One region of the Peribacillus sp. 05N428 genome, then DNA from elsewhere that is predicted to be linked to it. Evidence: riboswitches for the same ligand, from Rfam matches in the RefSeq annotation. Region 1 holds a riboswitch; each other region holds the start of a gene.
What was found. A riboswitch is a leader RNA that binds a small molecule or an ion and turns the genes downstream of it on or off. The one in region 1 is predicted to bind preQ1.
Positions count from the first base shown of each region.

Region 2: another riboswitch for preQ1. It lies ahead of AC1DIV_RS11920 (QueT transporter family protein); the one in region 1 lies ahead of queF (preQ(1) synthase).
Region 3: another riboswitch for preQ1. It lies ahead of queC (7-cyano-7-deazaguanine synthase QueC); the one in region 1 lies ahead of queF (preQ(1) synthase).

Region 1 covers NZ_JBFTMS010000010.1:156,212-161,016, reverse strand. The annotation lists gene AC1DIV_RS12440 (aspartate kinase) at 1-1,286, opposite strand, end outside; gene queF (preQ(1) synthase) at 1,489-1,989, opposite strand; PreQ1 riboswitch class I at 2,094-2,139, opposite strand; gene AC1DIV_RS12430 (EamA family transporter) at 2,291-3,127, shown strand; gene AC1DIV_RS12425 (BA3454 family stress response protein) at 3,222-3,512, shown strand; gene AC1DIV_RS12420 (YfmQ family protein) at 3,999-4,448, opposite strand.
Region 2 covers NZ_JBFTMS010000010.1:50,798-55,602, forward strand. The annotation lists gene AC1DIV_RS11910 (PAS domain-containing sensor histidine kinase) at 1-1,308, opposite strand, end outside; gene AC1DIV_RS11915 (TVP38/TMEM64 family protein) at 1,425-2,081, opposite strand; gene AC1DIV_RS11920 (QueT transporter family protein) at 2,205-2,690, opposite strand; PreQ1 riboswitch class I at 2,697-2,741, opposite strand; gene AC1DIV_RS11925 (YbaK/EbsC family protein) at 2,914-3,435, shown strand; gene AC1DIV_RS11930 (CBS domain-containing protein) at 3,542-4,354, shown strand; gene AC1DIV_RS11935 (DUF3892 domain-containing protein) at 4,438-4,737, opposite strand.
Region 3 covers NZ_JBFTMS010000003.1:24,477-29,281, reverse strand. The annotation lists gene AC1DIV_RS03425 (DUF4260 domain-containing protein) at 1-255, shown strand, start outside; gene queE (7-carboxy-7-deazaguanine synthase QueE) at 300-1,028, opposite strand; gene queD (6-carboxytetrahydropterin synthase QueD) at 1,021-1,491, opposite strand; gene queC (7-cyano-7-deazaguanine synthase QueC) at 1,491-2,156, opposite strand; PreQ1 riboswitch class I at 2,211-2,253, opposite strand; gene AC1DIV_RS03405 (methyl-accepting chemotaxis protein) at 2,438-4,117, shown strand; gene AC1DIV_RS03400 (hypothetical protein) at 4,567-4,782, shown strand.

The DNA of each region.
Region 1 (4,805 bases):
AACATCATGCTTACCTCCGAAGAGCCCTGGTTGATCATCTCAATATTCACCTTTGCTTCGGCCAAGGCTTTTGACGCTCTTGCCGTTGTACCGACATTATGGCGCATTCCTTCCCCTACAACCATGATCAAGGCAAGATCATGCTCCACATTCACTTCATCGGCATGAAGCTCTTTCTTGATTCGGGAAATGATTTTCTTCTCGGCATCCCCTTTCATCTGGTCCTGCCTAAGAATAAGCGTCACATCATCGATGCCTGATGGAATATGCTCATATGAAACTCCATAATCCTCGAGGATGTGCAGCAGTTTCCGGCCAAAACCAACTTCCCGGTTCATCAAATATTTGCTAATGTAAATACTGCAAAATCCTTTATCACTCGCAATCCCAATAACCGGCCCGTTCGTATTATCCCGTGTATTCACAATGCGGGTCCCTTGTGCCGCCGGATTGTTCGTATTCTGGATATGGACAGGTATTCCCGCACGGAATGCAGGAATCAGCGCCTCATCATGAAATACCGAGAAACCTGCATAAGAAAGCTCACGCATCTCACGATAGGTTAGTTCCCGGATTCCCTTCGGATTGGAAACCACATTTGGATTCACCGCATAAACGGCATCCACGTCCGTAAAGTTCTCATACAAATCAGCCTTGACCCCATTAGCAAGAATCGAACCCGTAATATCGGAACCGCTTCTTGAGAAGGTTAACACATCACCATCTAACGTATATCCGAAGAATCCTGGAAATACAACGATTCCTGGCTCATCACGCAGAGCATATAACCGATCATAAGACTCTGGCAGCACCCTGGTAAATCCACCTTCATCCGTTACGATCAAGCCTGCCTTCTTCGGATTGATATACTGCGCCTCCACTCCAAGGCTTTGGAAATAACCTGCGACCAGCTTCGCATTATTATCCTCGCCACCGGCCTTCAAGGCATCCAGATAGCGCTTCGGGTTAGATTGATCTGCATGCAGCAGTGCCATTAAATTTTCATGAATCCCTGTGATGACACTCTCGGATATATCCAACTCTGCAGCAATGCTCGCATAGCGGGATACAACATCTTCTATCAAATGCTCTCCGTTATCCCCGCGCAGCTGCTGTTCCGCAGCTTCAATCAATAAATCCGTTACCTTTATATCATCGGAATTGCGTTTTCCTGGAGCGGAAACGACCACAATCTTCCTCTCTGGATCAGAAACAACAATTTCGAATACCTTCCTCAACTGTTCACCTGACGCAAGTGAACTTCCACCAAACTTTGCAACTTTCATCTCGACATCCCCTATTTTCGTAAATATTCTGTCAAAATTAACTCTCCCTATTATTACGCTTTTTCTCGAAACAATCAAGTGGAAATTCCATTATAGGAGGACATTTGTACTTTTAAAAAGGACAGAATGACAGAACCACTGATCGAAATTAGCTATAACTAAAAAAAAGACAACGGGCATATGCCCATTGTCTCTCCATTCTTTAGCGATTATCCACGGTTTCCGGGTATAAGTCATGATTCATCAAGCGGTAATTCGCCATTTCCTCATACTTCGTACCTGGTTTCCCATAATTCGTGTAAGGGTCGATGGAAATTCCGCCCCTTGGTGTAAACTTGCCCCATACTTCAATATATTTAGGGTCCATCAATTCGATTAAATCATTCATGATGATGTTCATGCAGTCTTCATGGAAATCACCATGATTGCGGAAGCTGAATAAATAAAGTTTCAAAGACTTGCTTTCCACCATTTTCACACTGGGAATATAGCTGATGTAAATGGTAGCAAAGTCCGGCTGGCCCGTGATCGGACATAAACTAGTGAATTCCGGGCAATTGAATTTGACGAAATAATCCCGGTTCGGATGCTTGTTATCGAATGATTCAAGGATTTCAGGAGCATAGTCGAATGTATATTTTGTTCCTTGATTCCCAAGCAGTGTGATATCTTTTTTTAATTCTTCTTCTTTTCTTCCAGACATGAAAAGTCCTCCTAATCCCACATTTCAGGGAGATTCATAAAATGGGCCTCTATATAACAAAAACCATATCTCCTCAAAGATATGGTTGATTCGCGAAAAATATCAAAGCCATAGTTTTTTTAAGAGGGTGATGCTATGAACCTCTCCCGTATATCGGGAAATATTTTAAAATTGTCATAGTAAATATAGAAAAAATAATCTAATCTGTCAATCATACATTTTAAATTTGGTTTGATTCTTGATGGCATTCAGCTTAAAATGTAGAAGAAGTTTATCCTACACGAAGGAAGAGATTAAGTCAATGTGGATTTTTGCAGCACTCATCACGAGTTTATGCTTCGGAATCAATAACAGCATTTTTAAATGGAGCAGCGGAAAAGGGTATTCCAAGATACATATCCAATTTTTCTTTTATTTTTCAGCATTTATTTTGTCCATTGTTTATGGAGTATTAATGGATGGTTTGCAGATGAAATGGCTGTCCATCATGCTTGGTGCAGCAATTGGTGTACTGAACGCCAATGGTAACATCCAGATGGCAAGCGCCTTTGAAAAGGGTCCGGCAAGCTTGACATCTCCATTAATCGCAGCGAATGCCATATTCCCCATTCTCTGTGCAGCTTTAATTTTTCACGAACATATTTCTTCCTTGCAGTGGAGTGGAATCGCCTGCATGTTTATCGCTACATTAGTCATCCAATATACACCTAATGCAAAAGGTAATCATCAATATGTCCCATGGATGATGCACACATTACTCTCCATCTTATCTTTTGGTGTGCTCGGCATTCTTATGACGACATCAACACGTCTTCATTTAAACTCCCTTGATATCCTTGTATCAATGTATGGAGGCGGAATGCTTTATCTTCTTTCGGCTCTAGCCTTTAAAAAAGAAAAAATCAAGCTAAAGGAAGTCAAAATCGGTTCCTTAGTAGGCTTTTTAAGCATGATAGGCTATGGATGTTATTTCTTTGCGTTGAACACCGGCATCGCAAGCATCATTTTCCCTGTCGTCAGCCTGAACTGTTTGGTTGTCGTATTCGCTGGATGTTATATATTCAAGGAAAAACTAAAAACCTATCAAATTGCCGGTGTTCTAGCGGCATTAATCGGTATTATTTTAACTAAAATATAAATATAGTTCGTATAATAAAAACGACCTGGCTGTCATGTATTTAAGCCAGGTCGTTTTTTATTTAACCGGAAAATAGAGTAGGTCAAAAAAAAAAGTGTTGACACCTCCTGAAAAATATCAGATAATTTTGAATATTAACTTTCTCGATTTTACTGCTTTTGAAATGTTTGATTATCCTTCTGCCACGGGTATAAAAGAAATAGGTACAACCACCTCATTTAATTCTGAATCAGGAAAGGAAAGATGCATAATGGTAAAAGTTACAGTAACAGTTGATTTCCAAGGAAAATCTTATCAAACTAACGTCCTAACTAAACCGGGTACTGATCATGAAGTAATTTTACAACAAGCCCTTCATCAAGTTGAAAAACAATGGAAAGCATAAAAAAGCAGGCATCGCAATAGATACCTGCTTTTTTTTACCTTAAATACTATTCAAAATACTTTTCATATGCACGATTAACGACCCTCTTGCAGCAATTCCCTCCTGCTTAAAAACACTTTTAATTATTATTATTCAAAAGACACTAAAATTAAGATGTCAGTTTGTGTACTAGAATTTTTTATTATGAAAAAATTCCCAATTGAAATGGGATTATATAATAAAAGTCTTTTAAAAAGACGGTCTTTTAAAGGCGCGTCTCAGCTGTAGACAATTTAACCGTTAATTTCCACTCCAGGCACTCGCTTTCCGCGGGCGGTCAGGAGCCTCCTCGGTGCCTTTGCGCCTGCGGGGTCTCCCTTGGACTCGCTTTTCCCGCAGGAGTCTCGCATCTTCCGTTCCAATCAACTTTGTTTTAAATTTTAGTTAGAACCCTTTTGTTTGCAAACTCAAAGACGGTCTTTTAAGGACCGTCTTTTTAATGTTCTATTAAACTAAATTTCTTATTAATGGCATGGAACGTTCTTGGAGGCTATCGGAAAACAGACTATAAGAAATGAGCTTCTTCCTGTACTGTTTAACTACATCCACACGGTCGCTGTAAATATATACAAATAACCTAACATCCTTTTTGCCTCTTTTAGTATCAATGACCAATGGAGTCCCGCTGTTCTCTGGATGTAAAAACAATTGCTCGTTCCCTGGGAATATATGATTTTTCTTCAAAAACCTAGCTTTATTAAAATAATTAATAACTTGAATTTTTTCTTCACCTTCTAAACGTTTTCCGTCAAAGGTTACGATCGCATTCCCGCCACTAATTTCTGCGTGTATTTTAAATTTGCTGATAATCCAATTAACTGCATCGGTTGGAAGACAGGAAACCAATATTTTTAACAAACTTAAGATAATTGTCAAAATCAAAACCGGCAAAGTCAATTCATCATCTCCGCTACATTTATAAATTAATTCTTATATCACTTATTATATCAAAAGGGGCTGACCGTTTTTCTTAGTAGATGTGTCCGTTCTATTAACGTTTCACATTAGTTATACCGCTGTACTTAAACTAACGGGTTCTCGAAGAAGGGCATTAGATAATCAAACTATTATTTAAAAGTGTATACTAAATCAAAAAAAAGAATCCATTTTTGAATCATTTGATTACAAAAATGGATTTTTATATACAACTAATATGTTTATTCAGGAGGAACCTTTGATCTAAAAGTAAAACATAGTTTTCTAGCTAAAGCCATTAGGACAAAGCCAAACTCTGTACATTTAGAAAATGGGCTA
Region 2 (4,805 bases), 110 kb from region 1:
AAGCGGTATTTCATTTTTGACAGATATTGATATTTGGGTGGGGTACGAGTCCGCCTCTGGTTTCAACAAGGTTTTGACATCATTCATCAGGTCGATGATTTGATGTTTGCTGAATGGAAGTTCCTGTGGTTTTGCCAGAACGAGTAACTCGCTTACAATAAGATTGATCCGGTCCAATTCACTTAACATGATCGTGTAGTAATGTTCATAGGGATGGTCGCTCTTTTTAAGCAGCTGGACGAAACCTTTTAAAGAAGTCAGCGGATTTCGTACCTCGTGGGCTACACTTGCGGCAAGTTCGCCGACTATCGATAATTTTTCGGTTCTTCTTAAGCGTGCTTCGGTTTCTCGAATTTGAGTGACTTCTTTAGCATAAGTAATGATTCCGACTAAATCCTCGCCAACCATCATCGGGACAAACGTACAAGAAAGTAAGATGGACTTCCCGTACTTCGTCAGGAATTCTATATCTTTCCCTTTTTTGATCCCCTTTTGGTTTTCCATGACATATTGGCATGATGTACGGATCAATTCCGCGTCTTCTGCTGAAAAATTCAAATTAATGAATGAGGCGCCATGTATTTCTTCCTGTTGAAAGCCTGTTACCGTTTCAAACCTTGGATTCACGGTCGTGATCATTCCATTTAAATCAAGCATCAGCATCGGATAAGGGTTGTGTTCAAACAATGATTTATAGCGTTGTTCGCTATCGAATAATTGATTCTCCGCGACAACTCTTTCAGATATATCCCTGCCAATGACGACTAAGCCTTTACGAGAACCATCTTCATTGAACAGGGGAACTTTAATCGTATCAAAGGTCTTGTGATTGCCATCGGGAAGAGGGATGATTTCCTCGCACCTAGTAATTTCCCCCTTTACCCACGTTTCTTCATCGGAAACTTCACAGTAGATCAAAGATTCTTTATAAAATTCGGAGTATTCCGCGAGCTCGCTATCTCTTTTTCCCTTATAATCTACATGCTCCAATTGAAATAATTGCAGCCCGAAGGTATTGGATTCAAGCCATCGGCCATCCCCATCCTTGAAATTAACGAAATCCACCATTGAATTGATGAGTGTGCGCCGACGTTGTTCCGCTTCTTTTAATCGTTTGAATTCTTCTTTTTTAGCTAAATAAAGATATAGAATTAAGCCTATTGATAAAAGGAAAACAATGCCTTCCGCCCTTTGGAGTTGAATGAAGACTTCTTTATTATGGATATTTGTAGTTAAAAAATAGTCGAATACGACTAATGTAAGAATCCCGGATAGGATATATATTGCTAAGATGGAGCGTTTGGACATGGAGATTCTCCCTGATTTTAAGACATTTCAAAGGTAAAATTACATACACATTTTAACAAACTATCGGAAAAAAATATATGCAGAATCTCTAAATAAAAAAACAGGGGCCAATGTGGTCACCTGTTTTTTCTGAAGAGGGTTAGTTTCTTCTTCTTTTTTGCACGCTTATAGATCATGAAGAATAGTAAGAAGAGGAGTGCAAGCGCAGCTAGCGTATATTGGTTCATTTCAACAGATAGCAGTCCATAGGGAATCAGTGATAGGAAGAAAAAGTATATAAGGTTGCCAAGTGCCGTCGCCAATAAAAAGTCTTTGAAAGTGATGGTGCTGACTCCAGCTGCCAAGTTAATTAAGCTTGTTGGGATAAGCGGGAAAATCCTGCCTGTAAACACGTACATGAAGCCATGCTCCACTACAGATTCTTGCCATTTTTCACCAATCTTCTTTAAAAGAAGCTCCTGAAACCAGTTTCTGGCTGCATAAAAAATGAATCCTGAGGCAACAACACTTGTAAACCAACTCCATAGATAGCCATATATGAATCCGAATATCGTGACATTGATGGTCAGGAGCAAAATTAAGGGGATGATTGTAAAAGAATTTTGTACAAACATCAATACGAATGTCACAATAAATGTAAGCAAAAGATTTTCCTTCAATATGCCAATAACAGAATCCAAATCACTTTTCCAAACCAAAGTGAACAGTTCTGCATTAGAGTATATAAAAATTGCGATTACAAGTAGACCGATTATGGTCAGGACTTTTTTCAAAGGGCCACCACCATTCTTACTAATAGTTTATCATTTTCGAGTTCAATGGTGAAAAAAAAGAGCTGCCGCATCATGCAGACAGCTCTTTTCCATTATAGTGGCTTAACGGCGCGAAGATTCCTTTTAAAGCCACTTTTCAAACTGAATTCTTTTGTTCATTCCATAAATGATTGGCGCTCCAATCAAAAGGACAACGAACTCACCGACAGCTGTAGTCATCCAGCTTAGCCAGAATGGCAAGCCAAAGGCAAGGTTCAGTTCAATTGCAATTAAAAACATTGTGAACGTGAAAAAGATAATCGTAGCGATCATACGTCCTTTAATGCCTTTTATGAAACGAGAAACATAAATGACAAGCAATAAGGCGAGCAGGGATTGCCCCACCCCAAAAATCAAATCATATGGCACCATCGGCGAAAAGAGCAGATTCGATATGAAGACTCCTCCAACGATACCGTAGATATATTTTTTATTGAATACAATCAGATGATTCAACATTTCCGGTACACGGAATTGGAACATCTCAAAAGCTATTGGTTTAAACACCAATGAGACCGCCACATACAAGGCAGCCAATAACCCGTTTATCACGAGTGTACGAACATTCATTTTACTCTCTCCCTAGTTTTTTATCGTGGGATGGTTACGAACCACGTGCAGGCGTTTACCCGATGATTAATAGTATCCCATGTAAGCTTGTTTCGTCAATTTGTAAAGAATGGTTTTAATTTATAGGTTTCCAATCAGATGAAGCAGCACAATTGGATTTTGAATTATTGCAATGAAGGATGATATTATTTCAATATGTACATAAAAAGGAGTGAATATTAATATGTCGATCGAAAGTGTCAAAAGCCATTTTAAACAATGGAATCGGGAAGGCGACGTAAAGGAGTTCGAAACATCTAGTGCAACGGTGATTGAGGCAGCGGAAACCATCGGTGTTATCCCAGCGCGGATTGCCAAGACCCTTTCCTTTAAAGGGGAAGGTGAACACGCGATTTTGGTCGTTGCCGCAGGGGACGCGAAAGTGGATAATAAGAAATTTCGTCAGACGTTCGGTTTCAAGGCACGAATGCTTTCACCTGATGAAGTGCTTGCACAGACCGGCCATGCAATCGGAGGCGTTTGCCCGTTTGGCCTGGCAAACGATTTAGCTGTTTTTCTTGATGTATCGATGAAACGCTTCGAGTCATTGTTTCCGGCTTGCGGCAGTTCAAACTCTGCAATAGAACTTACACTCGCTGAATTGTTTGAATATTCAGGTGCCAAGGATTGGGTAGATGTTTGTAAGGGGTGGGAAGAAAAGCGGAATGTGGATACGGCGGCAGGAAATGCAGTTGATGGCATTTGAAATGGGATGGAATCCACTACAGTGAACTTTATTTGCGGGGGCCTCATGCATTTCTTTTATTAAAGCGGAAAACGGGCAGAAAGTGTTCCTGATCGGAGGGTGAAAGATGTTAAATGGAAGCGAAAGAAAAAGCAATAGCAGCTATCTGAGTCTTAAAACTCTTTATGAAGAAAATATAACGGTTAAGAGCATTGCCCAGGAGCTTGAGTTTTGCCATAAAAACGATCTGGCGCTGGATATCCAGAAAGCAATGAAAAAAAAGAATTTTGATATATTGGCAGTCCAAGATCAAGGGGAAATCATCGGATATATCGAAAGGCAAGAACTAGGTGAAGGAAGTATTTCTGAATATATGAGAAACTTCTCACCAAGGGAAATGGTTTCGAATTCAACCCCTTTGATCCAGCTTCTCCATATTTTTAAGAATAAGACAAGGGTGTTCGTATTAGAGAATAATTCAATTAAAATGTTGATTACCCATGCCGACCTCCAAAAGCCTCCGATCAGGATGCTGATATTCGGATATATTACCTTATTGGAAATGAGGATGAGCGATATCATCCTGGATAGATTCGGCGATGGCAGCTGGTATCCAATGATCAGCGAAGACCGTTTAGAAAAGGCAACTGAATTATATAAAAGGAGAATCGATAAAAATGAGGATATCAATATAATAGAGTGCCTGCAAATCAGTGATAAATTCGATATTATACATAAAGATAAAGAATTGAGGCACTTCTTCCAAATCCCTTCGAAAAGTAAAGGGAAGAAGGATGCGAATGCCATCCGAAAATTACGGGATAAGATTTCCCATGCTAATGAACTGGGTCTGGACATGTCATGGATGGAAATCATCGAGGTTGTCGAGTCCTGCGGCCGACTGCTCGAAATCTCTGAATCCTATCCTTATGAAAAATAAGATCCGGCTAATCATGCTGGTTCTTTTTTTTGCGCATCCAGATAGAAAAAAACTGCCCATATCAGGCAGTCTCCCCGAAAAACTCAAAACTCCGGCAGTTGATCCAGGTTATTTTCTTTAATCCCATCGGGCTCACTCCGTAATATGTCACGTCCATATTTATGAAAGACGTCAACGTTGGCCAGGTTGCCAGCTTTGGCTTCCGCAAGGGCTGTGGGGTAGTCGAGTTCGCGGCCGGAGTCCGTCTTGATGGCGATAATATTGTCCTCTTCATTTTTCCTTACGGCGATGATTTCTTCTTTTCCTGCTGCTGAATCACTTTGGTTTGCTTGCGGTGTTCCCTGCTGTTTATATGACTCATAGGCTTCTTCAAATTTGTCCATGTTTTAGGCACCTCCTATTTATAGGGTGAACCATTTTTCCTGCAATATACAAACCGGATTTCGTCCAA
Region 3 (4,805 bases), on a different contig from region 1:
CTTTTGTTGATTTTGTCCCCTGATGTTTCCATGCTGGCCTATCTGATCGATGATCGGATTGGAGCAAAGGTTTATAACGCATTCCATACTTATATCGTTTCCATCTTCATGATTTTGTTAGCCATATTCCTAAAGTCGGATGCATGGATGATGATTGGTTTAATTTGGACCGCACATATAGGAATGGATCGCTTATTTGGATATGGCCTAAAATACACATCATCCTTCAAAGCTACACACATGCAAAGGTTGTAATAAGCTTAAAAGGCAGTGTGATTAAACATCACACTGCCTTTACTTTACACGCCCCGCTTGTTACCCCATATATAGGTATGCAGCTGGGGCAGGACTTTCACATCATTCAATTCATCATCCGCTATCACTTTATCAATTAACTCTTCGTACTTCTTCAATAGGCCGCTGATCAATTGACGATCATCCGCCGTCCTGCTGTCGTCATTGCCGACCTGCAGATAAAAAGGAATATCCGGGTACCGCCCATGTACATGTTTGGCATATTGATAATCTTCCTCGTTAAAGACGACGATCTTCAATGAAACATGGTTTTCTGGATTTCGATTGGCAAGATTCGAGATGATTTGGTCAAGCACCGTAAAGTCCGTGTTCATTCCAGAGCTCGGCGGCTTAGGTGAGATAGTCAGTTCATCAATATCGAGAAACCAATCCTGCCATCGGCTCCCTTGTGTTTCGACACCAATTTTCATTTTATTTTCATGTAAGATCGCTATCAAGCCGTTTAGGTTTTTCAGTAGGGCCGGGTTTCCCCCAGATATCGTCACGAAGGAAAAACCGGAACCCCCAATTCGCTTCAGCTCATCCCATATTTCATCGGCAGTCATCTGAACGGTATCTTCCTTACCTGTGCCATCCCAAGTAAATGCGGAATCACACCAGGAACATGAATAATCGCAGCCGGCCGTCCGAACGAACATGGTTTTTTGACCAATGACCATTCCCTCTCCTTGGATGGTCGGCCCGAAGATTTCCATAACCGGGAGTTTACTCACTTTCCATCCACTCCCGTCTGGCTTCGGCATAGCTTGTCGGCGTTTCGTACAGTCGAACAAATTCGACTCTAGCACCCTCATATTCTTTTAATGAAAGGGCTTCGGCCATTTTTTCATAGATCCAGACAACCATATTTTCAGCTGTTGTATTCATGAGCGGCAGGGTTTCATTCAAATAACGATGATCCAGGTGGATTTCGATTTCATTTTTCCATATATCCTTGATGTCACCAAAATCTATCATCAACCCGCGTGAATCCGTATACCCGCTCAATCCGAAAATGACTTTATACGTGTGGCCATGCAGGTTCTTGCATTTCCCTTCATAGTCATGCAGATGGTGCGCCGCGTCAAAGGTGAATTCCTTACTCACGAGAACCCTCTTGTTTGTATACTTCAATTGGCTGCGCTGGATATCTTCATCTATTTTCTGGAGTTTATCCACTATCTTAAAACCGTACATCATGAAAGCACCTTCCGTCTGCTTACATAGTCATCGAGTCCTTTTTTCCGCAGATTACATGCCGGACAATCTCCACAGCCATCGGAGATGATTCCGTTATAGCAAGTCAGGGTCTTTTCGCGGACAAAGTCGAATGCGCCAAGCTGGTCAGCAAGCTCCCATGTTTCCTCTTTATTAAGCCACATTAGCGGCGTATCAATCACGAATGACTGGTCCATCGACAAGTTCAAGGTCACATTCAACGATTTAATGAATACATCGCGGCAGTCAGGATATCCGCTGAAATCCGTTTCACAAACACCTGTGACAATATGTTTAGCGCCAATCTGACTCGCAAGCACTCCGGCAAACGAAAGGAACAGCAAATTCCTCCCTGGTACGAACGTCGACGGCAGCTCCCCTTCTTCTCCGTCCGCCACTGCGATATCACTTCTTGTCAATGCATTCGGTGCCAGTTGGTTCAGCAGCGACATGTCAAGGATATGATGGTTCACGCCCAATTCCTTGGCAATTTTTTGAGCACATTCGATTTCCAAGCTATGCCGCTGATTATAATCGAACGTCACCGCTTCCACTTCCTCAAATCTCTCCAATGCCCAAAACAGGCACGTCGTACTGTCCTGCCCTCCGCTAAACACAACCACTGCCTTTTCTTTCTTCTTCATTCTATAAAACTCCTTTTTACGGAAAAAAACAGCACCCTAAGAATAGAGCACTGTTTCTCCTTAGTTTTTTTGAGAGGGTAGCTAGAACCTCTTCCGCCATAACGCGGAATATTATATTTTTCCAAGTCAATAGTAACTTGAAAATGATAAGAAATCAAGATGTTTATATAAAGTGAACATTAGACCTGGTGGAAAATTTGGTTAACTTTTCATTACTTAAAAATCACATTAAAAATCCGATAAAAAGAGTGAATAAAATATCGATAAAGGGGTCCAATAATTTGAAAAGCATTAAAGCAAAGGTATTGGTGGCATTTTCACTCATCATATCTTTATGTGTCATCTTAGGAGCATTCAACATTTATAGCAGCAACAAGTCACTGGTATACTCACAGGATATCATCGAAAGGGAACTTCCGCTTCTTATCCAAGACGAAAAGCTCCTATATAATCTAGCACAAAGAACCGCATTCGTCCGGGCCTATATTCTATATGGCGACGAGAGTTATAAAGAAAGGTTCTTACAATATACCGAAGAAAGCCAGGTCATCCAGGAGGAACTCCTAGCCTTAAGCGATTCTGATAAAACAAAGGAATTGATCGAGAAGAGCGTGGATTGGAGGACGATGATTGTAGAACGGGTATTTATCCAGTATGAAAAAGGAAATGAAGAACGCGCTAAAGAGATACTCAAAAATGAAGTGGCGCCAATCAGCAATGAAGTAATGGAGGGTTTCAAGGAGCTTGCTTCTAAACGCGAGGAATTGATTGTCGCTTCAGGTAAAACCGTCATCGAAAGCGGGAAATCGGTCAAGACGACAAGTATCATCTTATCCATTGCAGCAGTCCTTATCGGCCTTGTGCTGGCGCTTGTTACTGCCAACCTCATTACCACCCCCCTCCTTAAAATTAGGGACAGGATGAAAATGGTGGCTGACGGAGAGCTGAATCATGAGCCCCTGGAGCAAAAGTCATATGATGAACTGGGCGAATTAACGGTCTCCGCCAACCTAATGCAGAAAAACCTTCGTGATACGATCGAAAAAATGCTCGTTATTTCGCAATCCGTTACCAACCAAAGCGAGGATCTGACTCAATCAGCAAATGAAGTGCAGCAGGGCAGCAAGCAAATAGCGTCTACGATGTATGAACTTTCGGAAGGTTCGGAGTCACAAGCCAGCCGGGCAGCCGAAATGGTTCGCATGATGGATGATTTCACCGGCAGGATCGAGTTGGCCCACCTGGAAGGAGCGGATGTGGCTAGAAGTTCAACCGAAATCCTTTCCTTGACCAAGGACGGCACCGCTTTAATGCGCAGTTCAGTCCAACAGATGCAAAGTATTGATGGGATTGTCAAAAATGCCGTAGAGCAAGTGAAAGGGCTCGATTCTCAATCACAGCAAATCTCGCAGCTTGTGCAGGTCATCAAAGATATATCCAATCAAACCAATCTATTGGCGCTGAATGCAGCCATAGAGGCCGCTCGTGCTGGTGAACATGGCAAGGGCTTTGCCGTCGTCGCCGATGAAGTGCGGAAACTCGCTGAAGAGGTCACACACTCCGTTGGGGATATCACCAATATTGTCTCCGCCATTCAAACGGGTTCAAAAACAGTCGTCCACTCCCTGGAAGATGGTTATACTCAAGTGGATGAAGGCACGAAACAGATCACACTCACAGGCCGAACCTTTGAAACAATCAATCACTCTGTCGGGAATATGGAAATGAAAATACAGCATATTACCGAAGAATTGAACTATATCTCCACAAATAGCAAAAAAATCAATCAGGCTATCGAAGATATCGCTGCCTTTTCTGAAGAGTCCGCGGCAGGAATCGAACAAGTCTCCGCCTCCGCTCAGCAATCCAGTTCTTCGATGGATGAAATCACGAATCATGCCAGTGAACTTGCATCTTCGGCAGAATTGCTGACTGCACAGGTTAAGAAATTCCAATTATGACACTAGCAAGTTCCCGCTGCTTGAATGCGGGAACTTGCTTTTTTTCTCCTATTATAAGTGTTGTTTCATTTTCGTATATTCGGGGAATATATAACTATACAAAATAATGAACCATTAAAAAAGCAAATCTATCAAAAGCGGCTGGAAGTGAATATTTTCCTTTGTTTTCAGAATATTTAGTGTATAATGAATATAATCAAAGGAATATTTTAACTGAAATAATGATTACTTCCAATACCTGCAAATCCAGACCTTTCCTTTCAACACCATGCACGGGCCCATATGCTCAGTAAATATCGATTGCATGCTTTCTCTCGAATCAAACCATTCACAACTTTATTCACACAAAAACATATTTTCCACTCCAAATTTGTAAAAAAAGGTTAAACTACACCAACGATATGTTACTATTAAACTAAGACCTTTTAACCCCATAAGGAGGAATTCATATGAAACGTTTTTTCAAATTCATCGCAGATTTTAAAGAAAGAAAAGCACTGGAACGGGAAACCGAAGAATTCTTTCGCAAAGAATACGAAAATTATATGAAGATGAATCCTGACAATCAAGGAAAAAGAAGGAGATTAGCTCCTAGACTTTATGTGATTGATGGCGGTAAAAAGGGCTCCAACCTTGAGATTTCTGACAGAAAGAAATCCAGTTAACCTGATTCCTTCCATTATCAGCT